4 regions of the Lentzea sp. NPDC004789 genome follow, and region 4 is predicted to be linked to each of the others. Evidence: riboswitches for the same ligand, from Rfam matches in the RefSeq annotation. Region 4 holds a riboswitch; each other region holds the start of a gene.
What was found. A riboswitch is a leader RNA that binds a small molecule or an ion and turns the genes downstream of it on or off. The one in region 4 is predicted to bind cobalamin.
Positions count from the first base shown of each region.

Region 1: it holds a riboswitch for cobalamin, as region 4 does, so the genes downstream of both, ACWEIJ_RS05290 (CbtB domain-containing protein) here and ACWEIJ_RS06350 (ribonucleoside-diphosphate reductase subunit alpha) in region 4, are expected to answer to the same signal.
Region 2: it holds a riboswitch for cobalamin, as region 4 does, so the genes downstream of both, ACWEIJ_RS12715 (putative cobaltochelatase) here and ACWEIJ_RS06350 (ribonucleoside-diphosphate reductase subunit alpha) in region 4, are expected to answer to the same signal.
Region 3: it holds a riboswitch for cobalamin, as region 4 does, so the genes downstream of both, cobN (cobaltochelatase subunit CobN) here and ACWEIJ_RS06350 (ribonucleoside-diphosphate reductase subunit alpha) in region 4, are expected to answer to the same signal.

Region 1 covers NZ_JBSGBE010000002.1:245,069-250,092, forward strand. The annotation lists gene ACWEIJ_RS05260 (thioesterase family protein) at 1-583, shown strand, start outside; gene ACWEIJ_RS05265 (phosphoribosyltransferase) at 810-1,427, shown strand; gene ACWEIJ_RS05270 (antibiotic biosynthesis monooxygenase family protein) at 1,388-1,699, opposite strand; gene hisG (ATP phosphoribosyltransferase) at 1,696-2,556, opposite strand; gene ACWEIJ_RS05280 (phosphoribosyl-ATP diphosphatase) at 2,570-2,833, opposite strand; gene ACWEIJ_RS05285 ((2Fe-2S)-binding protein) at 2,942-3,604, shown strand; cobalamin riboswitch at 3,653-3,829, shown strand; gene ACWEIJ_RS05290 (CbtB domain-containing protein) at 3,863-4,051, shown strand; gene ACWEIJ_RS05295 (CbtA family protein) at 4,073-4,828, shown strand; gene ACWEIJ_RS05300 (YbaB/EbfC family nucleoid-associated protein) at 4,889-5,024, shown strand, end outside.
Region 2 covers NZ_JBSGBE010000004.1:470,872-475,895, forward strand. The annotation lists gene ACWEIJ_RS12705 (TetR/AcrR family transcriptional regulator) at 1-65, shown strand, start outside; gene ACWEIJ_RS12710 (threonine aldolase family protein) at 76-1,035, shown strand; cobalamin riboswitch at 1,066-1,205, shown strand; gene ACWEIJ_RS12715 (putative cobaltochelatase) at 1,246-3,147, shown strand; gene cobO (cob(I)yrinic acid a,c-diamide adenosyltransferase) at 3,160-3,774, shown strand; gene ACWEIJ_RS12725 (cobyrinate a,c-diamide synthase) at 3,782-5,024, shown strand, end outside.
Region 3 covers NZ_JBSGBE010000015.1:173,412-178,435, forward strand. The annotation lists gene cobJ (precorrin-3B C(17)-methyltransferase) at 1-282, opposite strand, end outside; gene ACWEIJ_RS30665 (precorrin-8X methylmutase) at 279-899, opposite strand; gene ACWEIJ_RS30670 (hypothetical protein) at 896-2,011, opposite strand; cobalamin riboswitch at 2,020-2,151, shown strand; gene cobN (cobaltochelatase subunit CobN) at 2,187-5,024, shown strand, end outside.
Region 4 covers NZ_JBSGBE010000002.1:463,159-468,182, reverse strand. The annotation lists gene ACWEIJ_RS06355 (ribonucleotide-diphosphate reductase subunit beta) at 1-780, opposite strand, end outside; gene ACWEIJ_RS06350 (ribonucleoside-diphosphate reductase subunit alpha) at 777-4,256, opposite strand; cobalamin riboswitch at 4,353-4,563, opposite strand; gene ACWEIJ_RS06345 (LysE/ArgO family amino acid transporter) at 4,761-5,024, opposite strand, start outside.

The sequences.
Region 1 (5,024 bases), 220 kb from region 4:
GGTCGCCGACCTGGCGGTGTCCACCGCGGTCGAACGCCCTGGCCGCTCGGTAGAACTGCTCTCGGCCACCCTGTCCTGCGAAGGCCGCGCGGCGCTCACCGCACGCGCGTGGCACATCGTCGGCTCCGACACCACCGCCGTGGCAGGCGGTTCCGGCACCACGCTCCCGCCGCCCGCTTCGGCCGCGCCGATGGAGATCCCGGACTTCTGGTCCGGCGGCTACCTGGCCGCCGTCGAGTGGCTGTCGGTGTCCGGCGGCATCTTCACGCCCGGTGACGCCCAGGTGTGGGCCCGCCCGCGCGTCGCCGTCGTCGAGGGCTTCGAGCCCTCACCGCTGGAGCGGCTGTTCTCGGTGGTCGACTCGGCGAGCGGTGTCTCGTCGCGGGTGGACATCCGGAAGTGGTACGCGATCAACACCGACCTGACCGTGCACCTGCACCGGCAGCCCGTCGGCGAGTGGGTGGGCCTGGACGCGCGGACGACCATCGGGCCGGACGGCGCCGGGCTCGCCACCAGCACGGTGCACGACGTCGAGGGGCCGGTGGGCACGACGGCGCAGGCGTTGTTCGTGCGCGAGCGCTGATACCCCGCCGACGCACCGGAGACGCGCCCTCACCGGCAACCTCGATGATCGCGGCACCCCCGCGTCGCCCTGCCCGAACGCCGCGAGCGGCGTTCTGTTCGTCTTCCGCCAGTCCTGGGCACCTGGATCAAGTTCCGGACGCGCTTCGGCCGGCACGACCGCACCGGCGCGGGCTCCGTCTCGATGTTCACCGCCGTCGCGGGAACGGCGTACCGTCAACCGGACTGTGAAGAGGTTCGCGAACCGGCAGGAAGCGGGCCGCGCCCTCGCCGCGCGACTCGCGGACCACCCGTGGCACGAACCGCTGATCCTCGGCCTCCCCCGAGGCGGCGTCCCGGTGGCCAAAGAGGTGGCGACAGAACTCGACGCCGAACTGGACGTCGTCGTGGCGCGCAAGATCGGCGCCCCAGGGCATCCCGAGTACGGCGTGGGCGCGGTCACCGCCGACACCGAGCCGATCTACGACCCGAGCGTCCTGAGAGCGCTCAACCTCACCGAGGAACAGCTCGCGAGAACGTGCGACCAGGAACGCGAGGAGGCCGCCCGGCGCACGAACCTCTACCGCAGGAACAAGCCGCCGCTGCGCATCCACGACCGCGACGTGATCGTCATCGACGACGGCCTGGCCACCGGTGTCACGGCCAAGGCCGCGCTGCAGTGGGTCGCCAGGCAGCAACCCAGAAGCGTCACCCTCGCGGTGCCGGTGGCCGCGAAGGACTCCCTCCACGCCTTCGGCACCCCGGTGGTCGCGATCCTCGTGCCACGTCACTTCGGCGCGGTCAGCCGCTGGTACGACCGGTTCGATCAGACCACGGACGACGAGGTGCTCAGCGCGCTCGAATAGTGCTCCACCACGGGGAACGGCGAGTAGAAGCGGTGCAGCAGCGCCGACCAGCGCTCGTAGGACGGGCCCTGCCGGAAGCCCACGGTGTGCGCCTCCACCGACTCCCAGCGCACCAGCAGCAGGTAACGACCGGGAGTCTCGAACGAGCGGAGCAGTTCGAGGCCGAGGAAGCCCGGCGAGGCGGAGATCAGCTCCCGCGCCTCGCCGAACGCCCACTCGAAGTCGGTCTCCTGGCCCGCCACCACGTCCAGGACGGCGTGTTCCAGGATCACAGGCGGCAGAACCTGATGTCCGAGGCCAGCACGGCCTTGGCACCGATCGCGGCCAGCTCGTCCATGACCTGGTTGGCCTCCTTGCGCGACACCATCGCGCGCACGGCCACCCAGTTCTCGTCGGCGAGCGGGGCGACGGTCGGCGACTCGAGGCCCGGCGTCAGGCCGACGGCCTTGTCCAGGATCGAGCGCGGGCAGTCGTAGTCGAGCATCAGGTACTGCTGCGCGAACACGACGCCCTGCAGGCGGGCCGTCAGCTGCTTCTTGGCAGGCGTCACCTCGGTGCCGGCGCGGTGCACCAGCACCGCCTCGGACTCGCAGATCGGCTCGCCGAACGGCACCAGGTCGTGCTGGCGCAGCGTGCGGCCGGAGCCCACGACGTCGGCGATCAGGTCGGCCACGCCCAGCTGGATCGAGATCTCCACCGCGCCGTCGAGGCGGATCACCTGGGCGCTGATGCCGCGAGCCTTGAGGTCCCGGCCGACCAGCCGCGGGTACGCGGTGGCGAGGCGCTTGCCCTCCAGGTCGGAGATCTGCCAGGCGGTGCCCTTGGGACCGGCGTAGCGGAAGGTCGACGACCCGAAGCCGAGCGCCAGGAGCTCCTCGACCGAGGAGCCGTTGTCGTCGGCGCCGGAGTCGGCGGCGAGGTCGCGGCCGGTGATGCCGAGGTCGAGGTCGCCGGACGCCACGTAGATCGCGATGTCCTTGGGGCGCAGGAAGAAGAACTCGACGTCGTTGTTCGGGTCGAGCACGGTGAGGTCGCGCGGCTCGTGCCGCTGCCGGTAGCCGGCCTCGGTCAGCATGGCGGAGGCGCGTTCGGCGAGCGCGCCCTTGTTCGGGACTGCTACGCGCAGCATGTGGAAGTCTCCGTCAGAGGTACTTGTAAACGTCTTCGAGGGTGAGGCCGCGGCCCAGCATGATCACCTGGAGGCGGTACAGCAGCTGCGAGATCTCTTCGGCGAGCTTCTCGTCGGACTCGTACTCGGCGGCGATCCAGACCTCGCCCGCCTCCTCCAGGACCTTCTTGCCCTGCGCATGGACGCCGGCCTCGAGCGCTGCGACGGTGCCGGAACCCTCCGGCTTGGTGGCGGCTCGTTCGGTCAGTTCGGCGAACAGGGAGTCGAAGGTCTTCACGACTCGACATCCTCCCACCTCGCGAACCCGCGTCCACACCGCGGTCAGTTCTGTCCCAGGCCGTGGACGTGATCTGTCCTGCATGGACACCCGGTAGCGTGAATTCCCGTGCCACAGGATTCGACCGGGTTCGCGGAGATTCTCGAAGCGCTGCGCCGGGTGCGCGGCATCAACCCGTTCTTCGCGCTCGACGTCGGCCGCCCGGACGAAACGTGGCTGCCGGGGACCGCGCTTCTGGAAGGCCCCGCGCTCAAGAACACCATCGACGCCATCGCGGCCCGGTACAACGCGACCGAACCGCGCGTCGCGGCGAGCCTGTTCTTCCTCAGCTACACCGCCCGGTTGCTGAGCCCGCTCACCGCCGCGAACCTCCCGATCGACATCCGGCCGGAGAACCTGTGGTGGCAGCACCACCCGGCGAACGGCCTGAGCGTGCGCATCGACCTTCCGCAGCTCGGCCCCGCACCCGCCGAGGCCCTCGAACCCGTGGTGGAGGCGATCCAACGCGTCGCTCCGGTGGCGCGCGGATTGTTGTGGGGCAACGCGATGTCGAACATCGCGGGCGCGCTCAAAATGGTCGTCCGCGCACGCATGCTCACAGCCGAGGAAGCGGAACTCCGCGGCAACGAGCTGATGAGCGCGCCACCGTTCGAACAGGCGGGAGAATTCCTGAGCATCCCCGGCGAGCTCGGGTTCGTGCGCAGGAGCTGCTGCCTTTACTACCGCGTCGCCGCTGGTGGGAAGTGCGGCGACTGTCCACTCGTGAAGTGAGGAACGCAACAACTCTTATGGCCGGTTGTGCTTGAGCGCCCGATCAAATTACGGTGCACGCGCCGCAGTGACGGGAAGCCGGTGAGAATCCGGCGCGGTCCTCGCCACTGTGACCGGGAAGCGATCCCCGCCGGGAACGTCACTGGCACCCGCGAGGGAGCTGGGAAGACGCGGGGGCAGCGTTGATCCGGGAGTCAGGAGACCGGCTGCGGCGCCGCAAGGAGAGTTGACCTTCCACGAGGTATGGAGGAGCCCGTCATGACGAGCCCCGCAGCACATCTGTCCGCCGTCCGCGTGCCCAAGTGGGCCTTCGCCGTTGCTTTGCTCGGCCTGATCGTGACCTACCTGGTCCTGCAGGAGAACGGCCTCGCGCTCGGTGCGAGCTCGCAGCTGCTGCACGAGTTCTTCCACGACGGCCGGCACGCGCTCGGCGTCCCGTGCCACTGAGCCGACCTCCAGCCCAAGCACATGACGACCACGTACAAGTCGCTGGCGCTGCGCGGAGTCGGAGCGGGCCTCGTCGCCGGCGTCGCCTCCGCGCTGGTGCAGCTGCTGGTGACCGAGATCCCCATCCGCGCCGCGCTCGCGGTCGAGGAGGCCAGGGAGCCCGCCGCCGGTGAGGGCCACTCGCACGGTGGCGAGGAAGAGCTGGTCAGCCGCGGCGCCCAGGTCGTGGGTGGCATGCTCGGCGTGATCATCGTCGGCATCGCGGTCGGGCTCGTGTTCGCCACGGCCTACGCGCTGTCGAAGCGGTGGTTCGTCGACCGCACGCCGTTCAGCCGCAGCTTCGCGCTCGGTGCCGCGGTGTTCGGTGCCGTCGCACTCCTGCCGTGGCTCAAGTACCCGGCCAACCCGCCCGCCGTGGGCGACCCGGAGACGGTGAACTACCGGACCGCGCTCTACCTCGGCGTCGTCGCCGCCGGACTGGTGATCGTGTGGGGAGCCGGCTGGCTCGCCGAACGGCTCCGGAACCGGACGCAGCCCGTCCGCGTCACGGCGGTGCTGCTCGCGGTGGTCGCGGCCGTCGCGGTGGTGCTGCTGGCGTTCCCCGCGCCGCCGGACACCGTCCCCGCGGACATGCCGGTGAACGTGCTGTGGCAGTTCCGCCTCAGCTCGCTCGCCCAGCTGGCGGTGCTCTACGTCGGCATCGGCGTGATGTTCGGCCTGCTGATCGACCCGGCCGCGCGCCGGGCGAAGGCCTCCGACCGGGCCGCTGTCGCCTGATGGAGTGGGGTGGTCGCACACTCGGCCACCCCGCCCAGCCGGCGTTGGTACGTTCGGTGCATGCCTGACAGCGCTGAGTTGCTGGAACAGATGCGTCAGAAGCTCGAGTTCTTCGAGCAGGCCAACCGCGCGGCCGACGCCCGTGCCGCCGGTTACGACGCGATGGGCGGCGAGCTGAGAGGCGTTGAGGCCAGCG
Region 2 (5,024 bases), on a different contig from region 4:
TGACCGCCTACGACATCCGTGCGGGCGTGATCTCGCTCGCGAACACGCTGGCCGCTGAGGTTTGATGCCGGGGTGATGAACCGCCAGCTCTCGGGAGTTCGCAAGAAGTCGCTGCTGGAGATGCTCGGCCCGGTGCCGGACGTCGACCCGGACCGCTACGGCGAAGGTGGCCCGGTGGGCGCCCTGGAAACGCGGGTCGCGCAACTGCTCGGCACCGAGGCGGCGCTGTTCGTGCCGACCGGCACCATGGCGCAGCAGATCGCCCTGCGCTGCTGGGCCGACCGCACCCACAACCCGATCGTGGCGATGCACCCGCTGGCCCACCCCCTGCACCACGAGGACGACGCGCTGACCGTCCTGTCCGGCCTCCGCCCGATCAGGGTCGCCAACGCCGACGTCGCCGCCTGCCCGGAACCGTTCGGCACGCTGCTGGTGGAGGTGCCCGACCGCGAGGCCGGCTTCGTCCTGCCCACCTGGGACGAGCTGGTGTCCGTGGTCGACGCCGCCCGCGACCGCGACGCCGTGGTGCACCTCGACGGAGCGCGGTTGTGGGAGAGCACGCACGGCCTCGGCAAGCCGCTGGAGGAGATCGCGGGCCTCTTCGACTCGATCTACGTCTCGTTCTACAAGTCGCTGGAGGGCATCTCCGGCGCGGCCCTCGCCGGCACCCAGGACTTCGTCGACCAGGCGCGCGTCTGGCGGCACCGCTACGGCGGCATGCTGTTCCAGCAGTGGCCCGCGGCGCTGTCGGCCCTGCACGGCCTCGACACCGTGCTGCCCCGCCTGGGCACCTATGTAGCGCACGCCAAGGTGGTCGCCGAGGCGATGGGCCTGCCGGAACCGCACACCCACCAGTTCGCGCTGCACCTGCCCGGTGATCCGGCCCGGCTGACCGAGGCGAGCGGGAAGTTCCTCGGGCGGTTCTGGCGTGACGGGCGGATGGCCAAGACCGAGGTCACGGTGGCGGAGCCCGCGCTGGAGTGGACGGGCGACGAGGTGCGGGAGGCGTGGGCTGCGTTCCAGAGCCTGCTCTGAGGCGATGTCGCTCACCTGGCTGTTGGACCGGCAGGGCCGAAATGCGACGATGCCGGGGCTGTGAGGGGAGTGCGAGGAAGCCGGTGCGAATCCGGCGCCGTCCCGCGACTGTGACCGGTTCTCGAGGAGAAGACCGGGAGTCAGGAACTCGTCCCCCTCTTTCGACCACCGGCCACGGGCGTGGACACCCGAGGAAGGACTTCACCGAGCATGTTCCCGTTTTCGGCTGTCGTCGGACATGACGACCTCCGGCTGGCCCTGCTGCTCAACGCCGTGCACCCCGGCATCGGCGGTGTTCTCGTGCGCGGCGAGAAGGGGACCGCGAAGTCGACGATCGTGCGGGCCCTGGCCGCGCTGCTGCCCGAGCTGGACGTCTCCAGGAACTGCCGGTTCGGCTGCGTGCCGGGCACGGCGGACTGCCCGGACGCGCCGCACGACGGCAGCGAGCGCAGGCCGGCCAGGCTCGTCGAGCTGCCGGTCGGCGCGACCGAGGACCGGCTGGTCGGGTCGCTCGACCTGGAGAAGGCGCTGACCGAGGGCGTGCGGGCGTTCCAGCCCGGGTTGCTGGCCGCGGCGCACCGGGGCGTGCTCTACGTCGACGAGGTCAACCTGCTGCACGACCACCTGGTCGACCTGCTGCTCGACGCCGCGGCGATGGGGCGGGCCCACGTGGAACGCGAAGGCGTCTCGGTGTCGCACCCGTCGCAGTTCCTGCTGGTCGGCACGATGAACCCGGAGGAGGGGGAGCTGCGGCCGCAGCTGCTCGACCGGTTCGGGCTGACCGTGGCGGTGAAGGCGGCGCGGGACGTCGGTGTGCGCACCGAGGTGATCCGGCGCCGGCTCGCCTACGAGGCCGACCCGGTGACGTTCGCCGCGAAGTGGGCGGACGAGGACGCCGGGCTCAAGCAGCGGATCACCGAAGCGCGCGCGAACCTCCCGCGAGTGTCCCTTCCGGACGGTGAGCTGCGCAGGATCGCGGCCGTGTGCGCGGCTTTCGAGGTCGACGGCATGCGCGCGGACCTCGTCGTCGCCCGTGCCGCCACCGCCCATGCGGCCTGGCGCGGTGCGAAGGAGGTCGAGGAGGCCGACATCGAGACCGCCGTCCGGCTCGCGCTGCCGCACCGGCGCCGCCGCGACCCGTTCGACGAGCCCGGCATCGAGGAGCAGCAGCTCGAAGACGCGATGCGTCAGGCGGCCGAGCACGCGGACGAGCCCGACGGCCCGGACGACGACGGTCCCGGTGGCGGCGAGCTGCCCGAACCGCAGGAAGGCCCGGCGGGCAACGGCAACGCGCCTCAAGATCGTCCGGCGCCGGAACCCGCGCCGGCGTTCAAGACTCGGCTGCTGGAGGTCCCCGGGGTCGGCGAGGGCGCGCCGGGCAAGCGTTCCAGGGCCCGCGCCCGCACCGGCCGGATCGTCCGTTCGTCCAAAGTGGACGGAAGTGGCCTGCACCTGGTCGACACCCTGGCGAACGCGGCACCGCACCAGCAGGCCCGCGGCCGCAGCGGACCCGGCCTGAAGCTCGAAGGGGCCGACCTCCGCAGGGCCGTGCGCGAGGGCAAGGAGTCCAACCTCATCCTGTTCGTCGTCGACGCGTCCGGCTCGATGGCCGCGCGCCAGCGGATGTCCGCCGTCAGCGGCGCGGTCGTCTCCCTGCTGCGCGACGCCTACCAGCGCCGGGACAAGGTCGGCGTGGTCACGTTCCGCGGCCGGACCGCCGAGGTGGCCCTGCCCCCGACCACCTCCGTCGACGCGGCCGCGACCAGGCTCAAGAAGATGCGCACCGGCGGCCGCACGCCCCTCGCGGACGGCATCCTCAAGGCCCACCGGATCCTGGAGATCGAACGGCTGCGGGACCCGCGCAAGCGCCCGCTGGTCGTCCTGCTCACCGACGGCCGCGCCACGTCGTCCGGACTCGGCGGCGACCCGACCAAGGACGCGCTGAAGGCCGCGGGCCTGCTCGAACAGACCGCCGTCGTGGTCGTCGACTGCGAACAGGGCCACATCCGGCTCGGCCTCGCCCAGAAGATCGCCGAGGCGTTGCACGGCACCTGCGTCCGTCTCGACCACCTCAGCGCCGACCACCTCGCCGGCGTCGTCCGCGCCGCATAAGGAGAAACCGCAGTGCCACAGGGACAGCCCACCGAGGTGCCGAAGGACGGCCTGACGACGCGCCAGCGCCGCAACCGGCCGTTGCTCATGCTGCACACCGGTGAGATGAAGGGGAAGTCGACGTCCGCGTTCGGCATGGCGTTGCGCGGCTGGAACCAGGGCTGGGACATCGGTGTGTTCCAGTTCGTGAAGTCCGCCAAGTGGAAGGTCGGCGAGGAGTCCGCGTTCAAGGCGCTCGGCCGGCTGCACGACGAGACCGGCGAGGGCGGCGCGGTCGAGTGGCACAAGATGGGCGAGGGCTGGTCGTGGTCCCGCAAGCAGGGCACCGAGGAAGACCACGCCGCCGCCGCGCTCGAAGGCTGGCAGGAGATCTCGCGCAGGCTGCAGGCCGAACGCCACGGCTTCTACGTGCTCGACGAGTTCACCTACCCGCTGCACTGGGGCTGGATCGACGTCGACGAGGTCGTCGAGGCGCTGGTCAACCGGCCTGGTCACCAGCACGTCGTGATCACCGGCCGGTACGCGCCCGAGAAGCTCGTCGAGGCCGCCGACCTCGTGGTGGAGATGACCAAGGTCAAGCACCCGATGGACGCCGGTCAGAAGGGCCAGCGGGGGATCGAGTGGTGAGGACCAGGTGGTGAACAGACTGGTCGTCGCCGCCCCCGCCTCGGGCAGCGGCAAGACCACCGTCGCGACCGGCCTCATGGCCGCGCTGCGCCGCACCGGGTCGCGGGTCGCGCCGTTCAAGGTCGGCCCCGACTACATCGACCCCGGCTACCACTCGCTCGCCACCGGGCGTCCCGGCCGCAACCTGGATCCGGTGCTCGTCGGCGAGCACCGCATCCCCGGCCTGTTCGCGCACGGCGCCAGGGGCTGCGACATCGCGGTCGTCGAGGGTGTGATGGGCCTGTTCGACGGCCGTGTCGACACCGCGGGCGTCGGCTCGACCGCGCACGTGGCCAAGCTGATCAACGCGCCGGTGCTGTTCGTCGTGGACGCGCGCGGCCAGAGCCGGTCGCTCGCGGCCCTGCTGCACGGTTTCCGCGGCTACGACCCGACGGTCCGGCTCGGCGGCGTGATCCTCAACCAGGTCGGGTCGGAACGGCACGAGCAGGTGCTCAGGTCGGCCTGCGACGAGGTCGGCCTCGACGTGCTCGGCGTGCTGCCCCGGGACCCGCAGTTCTCCCTGCCCTCAAGGCATCTGGGCCTCGTCACGGCGGCGGAGCACGGCTCGGAGGCGGTGCAGGCGGTCGACGCGATCGCCGCCGCTGTGGCCAAGCACGTCGATCTAGAGGCGGTGCGCGCGCTGGCGTCGGTGCCGGCGATGGCGGTCGCCGCGTGGGAGCCCCGGATCGAACCGGTGACCGGCGAACCGGTGGTCGCGGTCGCGGGCGGAGCGGCGTTCACGTTCGGCTACGCGGAACACGTCGAGATCCTCAAGGCGGCGGGGGCGGCCGTGGCCGTCGTCGACCCGCTGCACGACGACGACCTGCCGGAGGGCACCGCGGGGCTCGTGCTGCCCGGTGGATTTCCCGAGCAGCACGCGGAAGCCTTGTCGGCCAACGTGAAGTTGCGCGACGCGGTCGCCCGGTTCGCTCGATCGGGTGCGCCGGTGCACGCCGAGTGCGGCGGGTTGCTGTACCTGGCGAGATCGCTCGACGGGCACCCGATGTGCGGCGTGCTCGACGCCGACGGGTTCATGACCCCGAAGCTGACCTTGGGCTACCGGGACGCCGTCGCGTCCGCGGGCTCACCGCTGCACCCGGCGGGCAGCCGCGTGACCGGCCACGAGTTCCACCGGACCCAGCTGTCCACACCGCACTCGGCGCCGCCCGCGTGGCACTGGCGCGGCGTCGACTCCCGGCCGGTCGCGGAGG
Region 3 (5,024 bases), on a different contig from region 4:
GGCGTCGAGGTGCGCGGCGAGGCGTGCGGCCGCTTCCTCGTAGAACTGGTCGATCTCGCCCTGGTAGTCGTCGGTGTCCTCGGTGGTGACCGGGTAGACCAGCTGTTCGAGGATCTGACCCTGGCGGAAGTACGGCTCCGCGATGGTCCTGGCGACGCTTCGGCCGTGGCGGGCGCTGTGGAACGCGACCACGTCGGCTTCCCCGATGAGCCGCGCGGCCTTGACCGTCACGAGTTCCGGGTCGCCAGGACCCAGACCGACGCCGTAGAGCTTGCCCGTCACTCTTCTTCACTCGCAATCGCGTTGATAGCCGCCGCCGTCATGGCACTGCCGCCGCGCCGGCCGTGCACCACAAGGTGCTCCAGATCCGTTGCGGCCAAAGCTTCCTTGGACTCCTTCGCACCGATGAAGCCGACCGGGATGCCCAGGACGGCGGCCGGGCGCGGTGCCCCTGCGTTGATCAGGTCGATCAGGTGGAACAGCGCGGTGGGGGCGTTGCCGATGGCGATCACGGCGCCTTCGAACCTGTCCTGGAGGAGCTCCAGGGCGGCGGCGCTGCGGGTGTTGCCGATGGCCTTCGCGAGGCCGGGCGTGCGCGGATCCTGAAGGAGGCAGAGGACTTCGTTGTCCTTCGGCAGGCGGCGACGCGTGACGCCGGACGCGACCATGTTGGCGTCGCACAGGATCGGGGCGCCGTTGCGGAGTGCCTCGCGCGCGCTGCGGACGACGCCGGGGGAGAAGGCCACGTCGTTCGGCAGGTCGGTCATGCCGCACGCGTGGATCATGCGGACGACCACCTGGGCGACGTCGGGCGGGAACCTGGTGAGGTCCGATTCCGCGCGGATGGTGGCGAACGACTGGCGGTAGATCTCCGCGCCGTCCTTGATGTACTCCGTCACCTGATCTCCTCGTAGCCGTCGCCGGTCGCGACGAACTCGATCACATCGCCGGCGGGGCGGCCGCAGCGGCGTGCGCAGCCCGCCCAGTGCACCGGGCGCTGCGGAATCGATCCGGATTGGAGGGCCCCCTGGGGGGATCGGGTCCCCACTCCAATCGTCGCAGAAGGGTCTGACAATTCCGGGCGGCCGAGCCAGGCGTGGACGTCGGCGCGCACGTCGGACAGCGACTTGACGCAGCCGGGGCGGCCGGTGCACGCGCTCACGCCGTGCCAGGGCGAGGCGGGGTCGGTGATCAGGCCGGAGACGTCGGTGCCCGCGGGCACGACCAGGCTGCGCCACGGGGTCAGCCGGATCGGGACACCGGGGAGCTGGTGGGCGTCGAGGCGGCCCAGCGGAACGCCCGGCGTCGAAGCCGAAGGTGCGACCGGTGTCACAGCCGGGGTGATCCGCGGGGCATCGGTGGCGCCGAAGTGCTCGGTGATCTTTCGCACACCGTCGTCCACTTCGGACAGGCGCCAGGCCGTGCCGCGCATCTCCTGGAAGAGGCGGGCGGCGGTGATCAGGGCGTCGACGGGGTCGGTGACGCGGACACCTGTATCGGTACCGGCGAGGAGGAGGGCGGTGCGAGGCGGGGCTGCGTCGCCGACCGGCCCGCTGTCGCCGTCCCGGTCCGCCTCGACGTCGCTGACCAGCCCGAAGTCGCCCCCGAGCCCACTCACCGACAGTCCGACCGTGACGAGGAAACGCCCTGGCAGCGCGGCCAGCGCCGGGTCCGCGCACAGGGCCGCGTCCAGTGCGTCGACCAGCGCCTGGTTGTCCTCCAGCGGCGCGGCGATGACGTTGCGGATGCGTTCGTGCGTGTCGGAGGGCAGCAGGCCCGCGGCACGCAGGCGCGCACCCAGCTCGACGCCGTCCGCGAGGCCCCTGATCTGGAGGTTCGCCCGCGAGGTCAGCTCCAGCGAGCCGTTGCCGAGTTCCAGCGCCGCGACCCGGACCGCGTCCCACTGAGCAGCGGAAAGAGTGCCGCCGGGGACCCGGATGCGCGCGAGACCGCCGTCGGCCGCCTGGTGCAGCTCGACGGCGCCTGGGCAGGCATCCGGGTGAGTACGCATAGGTCGGACTGTAACCCGCCGGTTAGGGTGAGCCCGAACGACGAAGCGCAGGAGGAAGCCGGTGTGAATCCGGCGCGGTCCCGCCACTGTGACCAGCGGCAGCTGGGAGTCAGGAACTCCGCTTCGCCTGTCACCCGCAACCTGGGGCGAGGACCCCACGAGGGATGGAGCCTGCGTGATCCTGCTGCTGTCGACCTCCGACACCGACCTGCTGTCGGCTCGGGCGAGTGGTGCCGAGTACCGGCTCGGCAACCCCGCGCGGCTCACGGCCGACGACCTGCCCGCGCTCGTCCAGGACGTCAACCTGGTCGTGGTGCGCATTCTCGGTGGGCGCCGGATGTGGGAGGAAGGGCTCGACTGGCTGCTGGCCAGCGGGTTGCCCGTGGTGGTGCTGGGCGGTGAGCAGCAGCCCGACGCGGCGCTGATGGAGCTGTCGACGGTGCCCGGCGGCGTGTGCGCCGAGGCGCACCTCTACCTGGCGCACGGTGGGGCCGCGAACCTCGCCGAGCTGCACAAGTTCCTCGAAGACACGATTCTGCTGACCGGGCACGGGTTCGCCACGCCGCAGGCCACGCCGACCTGGGGTGTGCTGGAGCGCGAGCCGTCGAACGAAGGCCCGACGGTCGCGGTGCTCTACTACCGGGCGCACCACGTCGCGGGGAACACGGCGTTCGTGCACGCGTTGTGCGACGCGATCGAGGCCAAGGGCGGCAGGCCGCTGCCGGTCTACTGCTCGTCGTTGCGCACCGCCGAGCCCGAGCTGCTGGAGACGCTCGGGCAGGCGGACGCGCTGATCGTCACGGTGCTGGCGGCCGGTGGCACGAACCCCGCCAAGGCGAGTGCCGGTGGGGACGACGACGCGTGGGACGTCGGGGCGCTCGCCGCGCTGGACGTGCCGATCCTGCAGGGGTTGTGCCTCACCTCCAGCCGCGAGTCGTGGGACTCCAACGACGACGGACTGTCTCCTTTGGACACCGCGACGCAGGTGGCGATCCCCGAGTTCGACGGGCGGATCATCACGGTTCCGTTCTCGTTCAAGGAGATCGACTCCGACGGGCTCACCGTGTACGTGGCCGATCCCGAACGGGCGCTGCGCGTCGCGGGCATCGCGGTCCGGCACGGCAAGCTGCGCCACATCCCGGTGGAGGACCGCAGGATCGCGGTCATGTTGTCGGCGTACCCGACCAAGCACAGCAGGATCGGCAACGCGGTCGGCCTGGACACGCCGGCGTCGACCGTGCGGTTGCTGAAGGCCATGCGGGAGCACGGTTACGACATCGGCACCGAGCTGCCCGGCGTCGACGAGCTGGACGGCGACGCGCTGATCCACGCGCTGATCGCGGCCGGTGGGCAGGACGCGGACTGGCTCACGCAGGAGCAGTTCGAGAGCAACCCCGTGCGCATCGCGGCAGCCGACTACCGGGCGTACTACGAGACGCTGCCCGAGGACTTCCGCGAGTCGATGCAGGAGCACTGGGGTGAGGCGCCCGGCTCGTTGTTCGTCGACCACTCGAAGTCCCGCGACGGCGAGATCGTGCTGGCGGCGTTGCGGTCGGGCAACGTCGTCGTGATCGTGCAGCCACCGCGCGGGTTCGGCGAGAACCCGATCGCGATCTACCACGACCCGGACCTGCCGCCCTCGCACCACTACCTCGCCGCCTACCGGTGGATCGAGGCGGAGTTCGGCGCGGACGCGGTCGTGCACGTCGGCAAGCACGGCAACCTGGAGTGGTTGCCCGGCAAGACCGTCGGCATGTCGGCGTCCTGCGGCACGGACGCGGCGCTCGGCGACCTGCCGCTGATCTACCCGTTCCTCGTCAACGACCCCGGTGAGGGCACGCAGGCCAAGCGGCGCGCGCACGCCACGCTGGTCGACCACCTCGTGCCGCCGATGGCCCGCGCGGACAGCTACGGCGACATCGCCCGGTTGGAGCAGCTGCTCGACGAGTACGGCAACATCTCCGCGATGGACCCGGCCAAGCTGCCGGCGATCCGGGCGCAGATCTGGACGTTGATCCAGGCCGCGAAGCTCGACCACGACCTCGGCCTGGACGACCGGCCGCACGACGCCGAGTTCGACGAGTTCCTGCTGCACGTCGACGGCTGGCTGTGCGAGGTCAAGGACGTCCAGATCCGCGACGGCCTGCACGTCCTCGGCCAGGCGCCGACCGGCTCGGTCCGGGTCAACCTCGTGCTCGCGATGCTGCAGGCGCGGCAGATGTGGGGCGGTCAGGTCGCCGCACTGCCGGGGCTGCGGGAGGCGCTCGGGCTCGTCGGCACGGCCCGGGAAGACGTTGACGCCGTTGAGGAACAGGCGCGCGCGCTCGTCCAGGCGATGGAGGACGCGGGCTGGGACGCCGAGGTCGCGAAGACCCTGCACGAGTCCGTTGACGTGCAGCGGATCCTGGAGTTCGCGGCGGTCGAGGTCGTGCCCAGGCTGGCGCGCACCACGGACGAGATGACGAACGTGCTGCACGCGCTGGACGGCGGGTACATCCCGGCCGGGCCGTCCGGATCACCGTTGCGCGGCCTGGTGAACGTGCTGCCGACCGGGCGCAACTTCTACTCGGTCGACCCGAAGGCCATCCCGTCGCGGCTCGCGTGGGAGACCGGCCAGGCGATGGCCGACTCGCTGCTCGCCAGGTACCGGGAGGAGAACGGCGGCGAGTGGCCGCCGTCGGTCGGCCTGTCGGTGTGGGGCACGTCGGCGATGCGCACGGCCGGTGACGACATCGCCGAGGTGTTCGCGCTGCTGGGCGTGCGGCCGGTGTGGGACGACCAGTCGCGCCGGGTGACCGGCCTCGAAGTCGTTCCGCTCGCGGAGCTGGAGAGGCCGCGCATCGACGTCACGGTCCGGATCTCCGGGTTCTTCCGAGACGCCTTCCCGCACGTCGTGTCCCTTTTGGACGATGCCGTGCAACTGGTGGCCGCCCTGGACGAGCCCGCGGAGCAGAACTTCGTCCGCGCGCACATGCTCAAGGACCTGGAAGAGCACGGCGACCAGCGCAGGGCC
Region 4 (5,024 bases):
CTCGGCGAGCATGGTGCGCACCTCCTGCTGGAACACGTCGTTCCACAGGTGCGGGTTCTCGATCTTGATCTGGTTGATGGCGTCGATGCCGAAGTTCAGGTGGATCGACTCGTCGCGCAGGATGTACTGGTACTGCTCGGCGACGCCGACCATCTTGTTGCGCCGGCCCAGGGACAGGATCTGCGCGAACCCGGTGTAGAACCACATGCCCTCGAAGACCACGTAGAACGCCACGAGGTCCTTGAGGAACGCCTGGTCGGAGGCGGGCGTGCCCGTCCGGAACTCCGGGTCCTCCAGGTGCTGCGTGTACTGCAACGCCCACGCGGCCTTGTCGGTGATCGACGGGATCTCCCGGTACATGTTGAACAGCTCGCCCTCGTCCAGGCCGAGCGACGTGCAGATGTACTGGAACGTGTGCGTGTGCACGGCCTCCTCGAAGGCCTGGCGCAGCAGGTACTGGCGGCACTCGGGGTTGGTCAGGTGCCGGTACACCGCGAGCACGATGTTGTTGGCCACCAGCGACTCCGAAGTGGCGAAGAAGCCGAGGTTCCGCTTGATCATGCGGCGTTCCTCCTCGGTCAGCCCGTCCGGCGACTTCCACAGCGAGATGTCGGCCTGCATCGAGACCTCGGTCGGCATCCAGTGGTTGTTGCAGCCGTTGAGGTACTTCTCCCACGCCCAGTGGTACTTGAGCGGCAGCAGCTGGTTGACGTCCGCCCGGCAGTTGATCATCGCCTTGTCGTCCACGGTGACGCGCGCAGCGCCTGCTTCGACGTTCACTGGCAAGCCTCACATTCGGGGTCGGTCACGGAGCAGGCGGTGGGGGAGACGGCGTTGAGCTTGCCGTCGGTGCCCCGCAGCGTGGACTTCTCCACGTGCGTGGCGCTCTGCGTGCGCAGGTAGTACGTGGTCTTGAGGCCGCGCACCCACGCCAGCTGGTAGAGCTCGTCGAGCTTGCGGCCGCTCGGCTGGGCCAGGTAGAGGTTCAGCGACTGCGCCTGGTCGATCCACTTCTGCCGGCGTGCCCCCGCCTCGATCAGCCACGAGCTGTCGATCTCGAACGCCGTGGCGTACAACGCCTTCAGGTGCGGCGGTACCCGGTCGATCGCGCCGAGGCTGCCGTCGTGCAGCTTCAGGTCCGAGACCATCCGCTCGTCCCAGAGCCCCCGCTGCTTCAACGCGCGCACCAGGTCGGGGTTGATCACGGTGAAGTCGCCGGACAGGTTCGACTTCACGTACAGGTTGCGGTACAGCGGCTCGATCGACTGGTTCACGCCGGTGATGTTCGCGATGGTCGCGGTCGGCGCGATGGCCATGACGTTCGAGTTCCGCATGCCCCTGCGGGCCTTCTCGCGCACGACGCTCCAGTCCATCGTGGACTCGCGGTCGACGCTGAGCTCGCCGTCACCGCGGTGCCGCGCGAGGATCCCGACCGAGTCGATGGGCAGGATGCCCTGCGACCACGAGGAACCCTCGAACGACCGGTACGCGCCGCGCTCCTCGGCCAGCTCGGCGGACGCGGTGATCGCGTAGTAGCTGATCTCCTCCATGCTGCGGTCCGCGAACTCGACGGCCTCCGGTGACGCCATCGGCGTGCCGAGCGTGAACAGCGCGTCCTGGAAACCCATCAGTCCCAGGCCGACCGGGCGGTGCTTCAGGTTGGAGTTCCGCGCCTCGGGGATCGTGTAGTAGTTCACGTCGATCACGTTGTCGAGCATGCGAACGGCCGTGCGCACGGTCTTTTCGAGGCGCGCGTGGTCGATGCCGCCGGCGGTGACGTGCCGCGCGAGGTTGACGCTGCCCAGGTTGCAGACCGCGACCTCGTCGGCCGAGGTGTTCAGGGTGATCTCCGTGCACAGGTTGGACGAGTGCACGACACCGCTGTGCTGCTGCGGCGACCGCAGGTTGCACGGGTCCTTGAACGTGATCCACGGATGACCGGTCTCGAACAGCATGGTCAGCATGCGCCGCCACAGGTCGACGGCCTGCACCCGGCGGAACACCTTGATCTCGCCGTTGTCGGCCTTCTGCTCGTACGCGCGGTACTTGGCCGCGAAGTCGTCCCCGAACGCGTCGTGCAGGTCCGGCACCTCGTCCGGCGAGAACAGCGTCCACCGGCCGTTCGCGCGGACCCGGCGCAGGAACTCGTCCGGCACCCAGTTCGCGGTGTTCATGTCGTGGGTGCGGCGGCGCTCGTCGCCGGTGTTCTTGCGCAGGTCGAGGAACTCCTCGACGTCGATGTGCCAGGTCTCCAGGTACGCGCACACCGCACCCTTGCGCTTGCCACCGTTGTGCGCGAGACCCGCGGTCGTCATGTAGGACTCGTCGGTCTCGACCTTGAGATCGAACACGGTCGGCGCGATCTCGGTCTCCCGCACGTCCCGGACCCGGGAGAACACCATGCCGGCGTGCTCGATCCAGTTGTGCTTGACGATGGGGCGGCAGCCGATGAGTTCGGCGATGCCCGGCACGGCCGGCACCCGGATGTCGAAGACCTTCACGACGCCGGAGAAGGTGATCCGAGTGCCGTCCGACCGAGAGCCCGTGTGATCCCGTTCGCGTTCCCGGTACTGGCCTGCAGACGGAACCCCCAGACGTAGCAGCTGGTAGCGGACACCTGCTGCCAGCGCCGGAGACGTGGTCGTGAAATAGACCTCTACGCCACGCGAGACACCACCGCCGGTTTCGAGCAAACCCTGCAGCAGCATCCTCGTCTGGGCGTGCGGCAGGTGCGAGAACCGCCTCGCGATGCGCTTCTTACCGTGCTCGTCGTATAGATCGTCGTAGGTGAATGGAAGTGTGGGATCACCGGCCCCGAGGATGCGACCGCTTTGCGCATCGCGTCGGACTCCCCGCCCGGAGGCCCACCTGATCTGACGGTAGTTGTCGCTGTTCCTGTCCCCCTCCCAGTAGTGGATTTCGCGTGAGGACAGGTAGTCCCGCAGGAAGTCGAGGTGGACATCCAGCTCCGGGTTGCCGGAAACACCCCACTCCAGGCCGTTCTTCGCCAGATGCCCGTCACCCAGCAGGATCCCGTACAGCCGGGCGTCGTCGTCGGTGAGACCAGGAACCGGCACGATCTCCCTGGGGATCACCTGCGCTACGTAGTCGCCCTTCTCCAGTTGTCCGGCTTCGACCCAATCGGGTCGTACCTTGCCGTTGGCCAGCCACTTGAGTGTTCGGCTGTCGGCCTGTTCCAGCGGCACGCCCTTGATGGCGTAGAACGGGTGCCCGGCAGTGACTTTCAACGTCTCGACGGAGTGTTTGACTTTCACCTCGACCATCGGGTCGGTCTGGTCGTAGGACATGACGTCGGTGACTTCGCGGTAGTTGCCGCTGACGCCGAGAACGAGGTCGCCGGCCCGGACGTCCTTGACCGGCTTGGCTCCGTCGGCGGTGTAGACACCGGTTTCCGGCGCGAAGCACTGGTTGACCGCGACCGCGGTGTCGTTGGCGACCTTGAGGAACGGCACGACGCCCTGCGACTTGCCGTTGGTGCCCTTGATGTGCGCGCCGATCCCGCGCACCGGCGTCCAGTCGTTGCCGAGACCACCGGCGAACTTGCTCAGCAGCGCGTTGTTGCCGATGCCGTGGAAGATCGCGGCGAGATCGTCGTCCACAGTGGTCAGGAAGCACGACGACAGCTGCGGGCGCGTGGTGCCCGAGTTGAACAGCGTCGGGGTCGAGCACATGAAGTCGAACGACGAGAGCAGCTCGTAGAACTCGATCGCGCGGGCGTCGCGGTCGTCCTCGCCGAGCGCCAGGCCCATGGCGACTCGCAGGAAGAACGCCTGCGGCAGCTCGTAGCGGCGGCCGTCGTGGTGCAGGAAGTAGCGGTCGTACAGCGTCTGCAGGCCCAGGAACTGGAAGTTCAGGTCGCGTTCCGGTCGCAGCGCCGCACCCAGGCGGGCCAGGTCGAAGTCCTCCAGGCGCGGGTCGAGCTGGCCGAGCTCGACGCCGTGGCGGACGAACGCCGCGAAGTACGACGGGTAGCGCTCGGTCATCTCGGCGTGCGACAGCGGCTCGCCGCAGGCCTCGGCACGCAGCCTGTCCAGCAACAACCGGGCGCTGACGAACGAGTAGTCCGGGTCCTGCTCGACCATCGCGCGGGCGGCCATGATCGGCGCCAGGGCGAGCTCGGCGTCGGTGATGCCGTCGTAGAGGTTCCGCTTGGTCTCGGCCAGCACGGCCTCGGCCGACGCGTTGGGCAGGTCGGCACACGCTTCCTGGATGACCACTGAAAGGCGGTCGGGCACGCTCTCTCCTCGCGAGCTGGGCCGGAGGAAGTGCGGGCGCGCGCCACCGAGGGCACACAGCCGCCCTCCCTCGGGGCACCGTGTCGTGCGCGCAGGCTTGCGCGCACACCGGTGGCAGGTCTTCGGACTCGTGGGCGTGTTCCTCGCGCCTACCGGCCGTCGCTTCCCAGGTCTCGCGACCCAGTGCTTCGTTGACGGCTTTCGTTCCCACTCACCGCTGCGGGGCAGTCCCGGACTTGCACCGGGTTCCCTCTTGCCTCACCGGCCCGTTGCTCCAGGGCGGTGAACCACCAGCGCGGCAGATACTACATGTGGGGGTGGGGTCTGGATCACCACCCAACATGCGCGTGTCGTGGGTTATGGTCGGCCACGTGGGTGATCATCATCGGAAAGTCCTCGCGGGTGCTCTCGTCAGTGCGGTGCTCGCTTCGGCGTCCCTCGGAGCCGGTGCCGCGGCACCTGTGACGAGCGGGGTGCTGGCCGTGGCGGCGGTGCTGGTGATGATCACCACCCGGCGAGCAGGGTCACCCCGAGAGTGATCATCACGGCGGCGATCACGCCGTCCAGCACCCGCCACGACCGAGGCTTCGCGAACCACGGGCTCAGCAGCCGCGCGCCGAACCCGAGCGCGACGAACCAGGTGACGCTCGCGGCCACCGCGCCGACCCCGAACAGCCAACGCCCGGCCGCGATCGAGCCGAGCAGCAGCACCGTGTCGAGGTAGACGTGCGGGTTGAGCCACGTCAGCGCGATGGCGGTCAGCACCGG